Regions from separate parts of the Corynebacterium ammoniagenes DSM 20306 genome, predicted to be linked through region 2. Evidence: predicted binding sites of a transcription regulator. Region 2 holds the regulator's gene; the other holds the start of a gene.
What was found. Region 2 encodes LexA, which represses DNA repair genes until DNA is damaged. Its sites were predicted from a motif close to CGAACANNTGTTCG; they were not measured.

Region 1 (3,420 bases), 670 kb from region 2:
GCGCAGCCAACGAACGTGGTGGCTTCGTTGATGGGGACGATTTTCTCCACCTCTGCCGTGCGCTCTGCGACGTAATCTCCAGCGATTTCGACCTCGGTTTCCGTTGGGGGATCCGATGGCATCATGCGCTCGGTCACGCGCACGCAGCCCATACGAGCTGAGTGGGAGCCGGTAATCTCGCCTTCGGCGGTGCCTACGATGAATTCGGTAGAGCCGCCACCGAGATCGATAACACAGTAGGGGCTGCGGTCTTTGGGCAGGTCTCGCACTGCACCCTGGAAGGAAAGCAAGGCCTCTTCTTCCCCGGAGATCACTTCGGCGCGCGCACCGGACTGGACTTCACCTAAAAGCTCCGCGGTCATGTCGAAAAACTCTTCCGCATTGCTCACGTCACGGGTCGCCGAGGTGGCGACCATGCGTACGCGTTCCACGCCCTCAAATTTCATCTGCTGCACATACTTGGCCAAGGCCACGCGAGTGCGCTCAAGGGCCTCTGGCTGGAATTCGCCATGGGCATCAACGCCCTGTCCCAGCCGCACGATTTCCATGGTGCGGTACACGTCTCGAACGACCCCGCCGGGGCGGACATCCGAGATGAGAAGGCGGATCGAATTGGTGCCACAATCAATGGCTGCTACACGAGTCATGTTAAAGGCTCCCCACCCTAGGCATTTGAAAAGTCAAACTGGTCTAGGTCTATCCCTAGCTCCTCAGTCGTTGGCCAATCCTGCGGGATAGCTGACCCGCGAAGCTTACCATGATCCGCAGCTAGGGCGACTGCTTCCGTGCCGAAACGGAAGTGCTCAGGCCCTTCTGCCAGACCATAGGCGATGAGAACGTGCAGGCACTTCACACGGTCTGGCATACCGCCGCCGGAGAAGTCCGTGCCTAAATCTTCCATCGCATTGCGTTCTTTAAGAAAGTGCTCGTGCGCCTTGCGGTAATCCTCTTGTAGATCCTCGTCTTCCGACAGGCGTGCCTCCATCCACTTCATGATGTGGGCCACCTCCAGGCGCGATGCCTCCGCGGTCAAGCGCGGGTCGGTGAGGTAGTACAACGTTGGAAAAGGTGTTCCATCCGGTAGCCGCGGAGCAGTCTTGATTACTGCAGGCTGGCCATCTGGCGTGCGGTACGCGATATCGACTACGCCCCGGGGTTTGCGACCCAACTGTTCGGCAACAGTGGATAGATCTGCATCAGATACTGTCATGCCGTCATTATTCCATGAGGTCGTACAAGGCACTAACTATGTAGCTGTAGCGGTGGGAATTTTGCTATCTGTAGGCCGCTTTAAATGTTCGAATAACAGTTCGATAACGAGTGTTGCGGCGTCTGGGAATTGGACTAATATTGGTGCCAGAACATTAGAACAAAGTGGCCCGGAAAGGAGGGCTGGCCATGAATGATAACGATATTTCATCGAACATAAAGAACGCAGTAGAGCTTGTCATTGCGGGTATTGATGAATTGTGCGAGTCTGTGGAAAATATTGATTCCATACCGTTTCACCGCGTTCATACCAATTTTGAACGTCTTGAAGAATCACTTCACCGGAAGACACTTTTAGATGCTGCATTCGCATTCATGGCCGAACGAGACGACGCTGGGCGCCTCGTTGGCTCCTCCCGTGCCGCTGACTACCTCACTAATTGTCTGGGGTTGACCCGCGCGGAAGCCGCAATGCGCCTTTCAGCGGGCAGAAGTCTTTACGGAAAGGTCGTCCCCGAGCCAGTTCCTGAGCCAGAGCCCTGTGAGCAAGAGCCAATCCCCGAACCTGACAGTGAACTCAGTGAAGAGGAGCAGGCCAAGCAACGGCAGCAAGCGGAAGAAGAAGCACGCCGTAAGAAGGAAGAGGCTGAGGAAGCTGCCCGACGCGAACACGAAGAAGCACAGCGCGAAGCTGAACGACGGGCAGAGCGGGAGCGTAAAGCTCAAGAGGAACGTCGTCGCAAGATGGCTGAAGAAGCTGCCAGTGTGGAAATAGCCAAGATCATTGAACAAGAGCTGCGTAACTTGAATAAGCATGCCGAGCCTGGGCCCCAGGAACTTCGAGCTCAAGCCATGGATGAAGCCAAGAAACGCTCTCCTGAAGACTTGCGTAAATGGCTGCGCAAGCGAGTTACCAAGGCTAATGCCGCTGGGAGGATGCCCAATGGCAAGAAGGATCCCTTTGCAGCTACCCGTAAGCGCAACTTCTGGATGAGTGAACCAGATGAGGATGGTTCAGTGCGAGTATCTATTCGTACGGACTCCCTCGGCGCCGCACTATTGGCGAAGGTGCTCCTTCCAGCACAGCGCCCCGGCAGCCCAGTGCTACCTCCCGAGGATGACAACCGTACCTTTGGGCAGCGTCGCCATGACCAATTGATGGAAGTATGCTCCCAATACGTTGAGGGCAAGGATCCGAAGTCTGGTTTGGGTTCTATCTTGCTGTCGACAACCTTGGATGACCTCAACGACCTTTCCCCTGACTCGACTTTTATCACCGATACCGGCCATGAACTGAGTATCTGGGATGTAGTTCGACTCTCAGAGGGAACAAACGACTACCTCGCAGTACTCGACCCCGAGGATTTCCAACCGCTAGCTCTCGGAAGAACCAAGAGAACTGCATCATTTGCACAAAAGCTGGCATTATTTGCTGCGGAGCTGTGTTGTACTGCACCGGGTTGCAATAGACCGATGGCAGAAACCGATGATCATCACTTGGTGGCTTGGCAGCACGGCGGTGCAACGGATACCCGAAACCTAACACTGCTGTGCCGCAGGCATCACGTGGATAATAATGACCACCATGATTTCCGAAACGGAATGGGGCACTCGGAACGAGATCCCTATTCGGGGCGAGTCGGAAAGAAAATGCCCGGTAAAGAGGGGGTCATTTTCAACGAGTCGACGATGGCGGAGGAATCAGCGGCAGCACACTACAGGCGAAAAGCTGAGCGGCGATCCGCGCGCGCAAAAGATGCAGGTCCGCCCATACCAGACAACGAGATGGGTGGCGCATTATTTAATATCTCCGATGAGACAGGTCCGGTACCGCGGGCTTCCTAGCTAATGATGAGCTATTGAAGGATTTTTCGAGTTTCCCGAGCTGTAGCTACGGGGAAGGTGTGTATTCGCCTTCCCCATTTTGCTGTTGAATGTGGGAAGCAGGCGTGCACTACTGCCCGGAAGGGACTTCACCTGGCGGCATTTCGCCGACTGGGTCTGGTGCGTCCTCATTGTCTTCGACAACGTTGCCGACCGGTTCATCGCCCTGAGGCGCGCCGTCTTCGGCTGGGCTGCCGTCTGTTGGGCTTTCGCCTTCTGGGGCATCGCCGGCTGGAGCGTCGTTAGTGTTTTCGGGGTCATCGACGCCGAGGACGGGAGATTCTGGGTCGGGCTTTGTGGCAATGGAATCCCAGAGGACTTCGTACC
Region 2 (3,420 bases):
GTTCTTGCTGCCCAAGCATGCAATTACGGTTCATGGGATTGAACACCTGCGCCATTTGCCCCGCTATCTGCAGGCGATGAGTATCCGCTTGGAAGAAATGGGCGTTGATCCTGATAAGGATGCAGACCGCCAAGCTGAGGTGGAAAATGCCAAGGCCTACCTCGACAACAAGTTGCGCAACCTTCCGGCGGGGCGCGTGAAATCACGCGAGGTGAAAGCTATCCGGTGGATGATTCAAGAGCTTCGCGTTTCCCTGTTTGCCCAGCGTCTTGGAACCGCTCATGCTGTCTCTCTGCGACGCATACAAAAGGCGGTGGACAAGCTTTAACTAGCCCACTGCCTTGACATGAGACTTAGACGTCGCGTTCGCGGCGTCGCATGAGTCGAATTTCAGACTCAAAGTCGTCAGCGCTGTCGAAAGATTTATAGACCGATGCAAAGCGTAGATAAGCCACTTCATCAAGGTCCCGCAGTGGGTCCAAGATGGCCAGGCCAATTTCATTGGCGTTGACTTGTGAGCTGCCGTGGCTGCGCACGCGCTCTTCTACTTCTTGAGCCAGACGCTTGAGAGAATCATCGCTGACGTCCCGTCCTTGGCACGCGCGTCGCACGCCCCGGATGAGCTTATCGCGGCTAAACGGCTCCGCTAAGCCATTACGCTTGACCACCAAAAGGATGGCTTTTTCAATGGTGGTGAAGCGACCCCGGCATGACGCGCACTCACGGCGCCGGCGAATTGAAGAACCTGCATCGATGACGCGAGAATCGATGACACGGGATTGTTCATGATGACAAAATGGGCAGAACAACGAGCGTCCTTACGTAGAATTGCTGACACTAGCTCACCATGTGAGGCGTTTGAATACTAGAACTAGTCTACTGCCCACATGCAAACCACAATGGACCGCCTAAGCATGTAATCAGCGGTGCTGCGTAGGCTTGCGGATCCATGGGATATAGCGGTTTGCCAAGCCTTTAACGCGCTTGCACGTCGCCCGCGACCGGCTGACTACTAATGCTCGTGGTAGGCGAAGCTGGCTCATCTGGGGCGCTGATACCTGCAAAAAGAGTACCCAAAATCGCTGCCGCTCCGAACACAGCGCCGAGAGCTAGATTACTTCGAACACTTTCCCATTGTCCCGCAGTTTCGCGCGGACGCGATTCTCGGGAACGAATGTCGTGTTCGACCGTGGTTCGCTGTAGTGTTCTAGTGCTTGCCTCAAGAGTGCGAACATGATTGACACGCGGCTCCCGCATGGCGGGTTCCCATACGGATGCGGAGGGAACCCGACGTACATGCGTAGAGGTAGCTGATGAAGATCGTGCTGAATTAACGTTTCCGCGATTAAGTGCAATAGCCATCGTGTTGTCCTTTCGATTACGCAAACGACACTATCTATCTTCCTAGACACCAGAATTAGCCATTCGCGCAACTGTTCGATTGATTTTCTATGTTCGATTTATAACAGGTATTCGAAAGGTTGTCCACACGACGGCCGAAATAGTCGAACATGGGTGCAAAACGTGATACAAATGGAATATCGCATAAATAGGTTGAATCCTGTCGCCGAAAGCCCGCTACCCACTGAACTACGTCCAATCCAACTAAGCCGCTGAGCCCGATGTTTAGGGCGGGCTTAGAAAGCCAAGGAGTTTAAAATGGCCAAGCCTCGTGGAGTCACTCCCCGCCCCGATATTTCTGAGTTGACCCCTCGGCAACGTCGGATTTTAGAAGTCATCAAAGATGCAGTCGTCCTACGTGGCTATCCGCCAAGCATTCGCGAAATCGGCGATGCTGTCGGGCTTCAGTCCACGTCGTCTGTTGCATATCAGCTCAATCAGCTGGAGCAAAAAGGATTCCTTCGCCGCGATCCCAATAAGCCGCGCGCTGTAGACCTTCGTCAATTTGCGATGGACGATGATCCAAAGCCCGGCCGCAAGGCTGCCGCAGCCTCCACTGAGGAAGATGCGCTGCCAGAGACCGCGTCTGGGGTGAACTATATTCCAGTCGTCGGCCGCATCGCAGCCGGTGCGCCGATTACCGCGGAAGAAAATGTTGATGCCTACTACCCTCTTCCTGATGAGATCGTGGGCAAGGGCGAGTTGTACATGCTCAAGGTTGTTGGTGAATCCATGAAGGATGCCGCTATTTTGGACGGTGACTGGGTCATCATCCGCTCCCAGCCGACCGCCGAATCCGGTGACTTCGTGGCAGCTCTTCTCGACAATGAAGAAGCAACCGTGAAGGAATTCCACCAAGATTCCAGTGGCATCTGGTTGCTTCCGCACAACGAGGCGTTCGCGCCAATTCCTGGTGATAATGCCACGATTATGGGCAAGGTTGTCTCGGTCATTCGCAAGATTTAACGAAGCCCCGCGCTGTCGACCGTATCCTCCCACTCGGTGAGGATACGGTCTTTTTCTATGCGTCGAGTTGTGGGATACTACCGATTTCATCCCCCCGAATGGGTAGCAGCGAGAAATTCTGATCCGCAGGTATTCCCACATTGGTTTGTCCGCTTTCAATGCCCTGACCGTTGTTAATGTCCGCGTCTTCACAGGCCAACAGGCGCGACTTACCCGGGGTGGTCAGACACAATCTGTGTTTAGTTCTGAATTTCATGGCATTCTGGAGGAAACACAGCTCAAATAGGACAGAAATCCACATTTTTGTTCATCCGTAATTTTGTATTCGGAAGCACAGCACCAGGTTTTGGGTGTGGCCTATATTTTTAACTTAGACCCACGGGGAAAGGGATGCCGTATGTACGCCGAGGAGCGACGCCGACAAATTGCTTCAATGACTGCGGTCGAAGGCCGAGTTAATGTCACCGAGCTCTCTGAGCGTTTCGACGTCACCGCGGAAACTATCCGCCGTGACCTAGCTGTTCTTGACCGCGAGGGTGTCGTGCACCGCGTGCACGGCGGCGCCGTTGCCTCACAGTCTTTCCAGACCTCAGAGTTGACCCTTGATTCACGGCTGCGTTCGGCAACCACAGCCAAAATGGCGATCGCTCGGGCTGCCATGGATTTTCTGCCCCAAGGACACGGCAGCATCTTTTTGGATGCGGGAACAACCACCAGCGCGGTTGCAGATCTAATCGGGCAAACCCCCACTGCCCACCAGCTATCTATTGTGTCTAATAGCTTGCCGATTGCCCTGTCACTGGCCAATAGTGGAATCCAGTATGTCCAATTGCTGGGCGGTACCGTCCGCGCCATCACGCAGGCTGTCGTTGGTGACACTGCACTGCGCACAATGGCATTGTTGCGCGCCGATGTTGCCTTCATCGGCACCAATGCCCTCACCCTTGATCACGGGTTGTCGACCGCTGATGCTCAGGAAGCAGCGATTAAATCGGCGTTTGTCACCAACGCGCACAAGGTTGTGGTCTTGTGCGATTCTTCCAAGCTCGGCAC

Region 1: a site for LexA is predicted at 1,300-1,313, ahead of CAMM_RS08990 (HNH endonuclease signature motif containing protein). Genes of this name have one in related genera too.

What each region holds. Positions count from the first base shown of each region.
Region 1 is NZ_CP009244.1:1,961,911-1,965,330, forward strand. It holds gene CAMM_RS08980 (Ppx/GppA phosphatase family protein) at 1-647, opposite strand, end outside; gene CAMM_RS08985 (DUF501 domain-containing protein) at 665-1,210, opposite strand; gene CAMM_RS08990 (HNH endonuclease signature motif containing protein) at 1,399-3,054, shown strand; gene CAMM_RS08995 (septum formation initiator family protein) at 3,164-3,420, opposite strand, start outside.
Region 2 is NZ_CP009244.1:1,286,997-1,290,416, reverse strand. It holds gene hrpA (ATP-dependent RNA helicase HrpA) at 1-328, shown strand, start outside; gene nrdR (transcriptional regulator NrdR) at 354-809, opposite strand; gene lexA (transcriptional repressor LexA) at 1,660-2,367, shown strand; gene CAMM_RS05915 (DeoR/GlpR family DNA-binding transcription regulator) at 2,765-3,420, shown strand, end outside.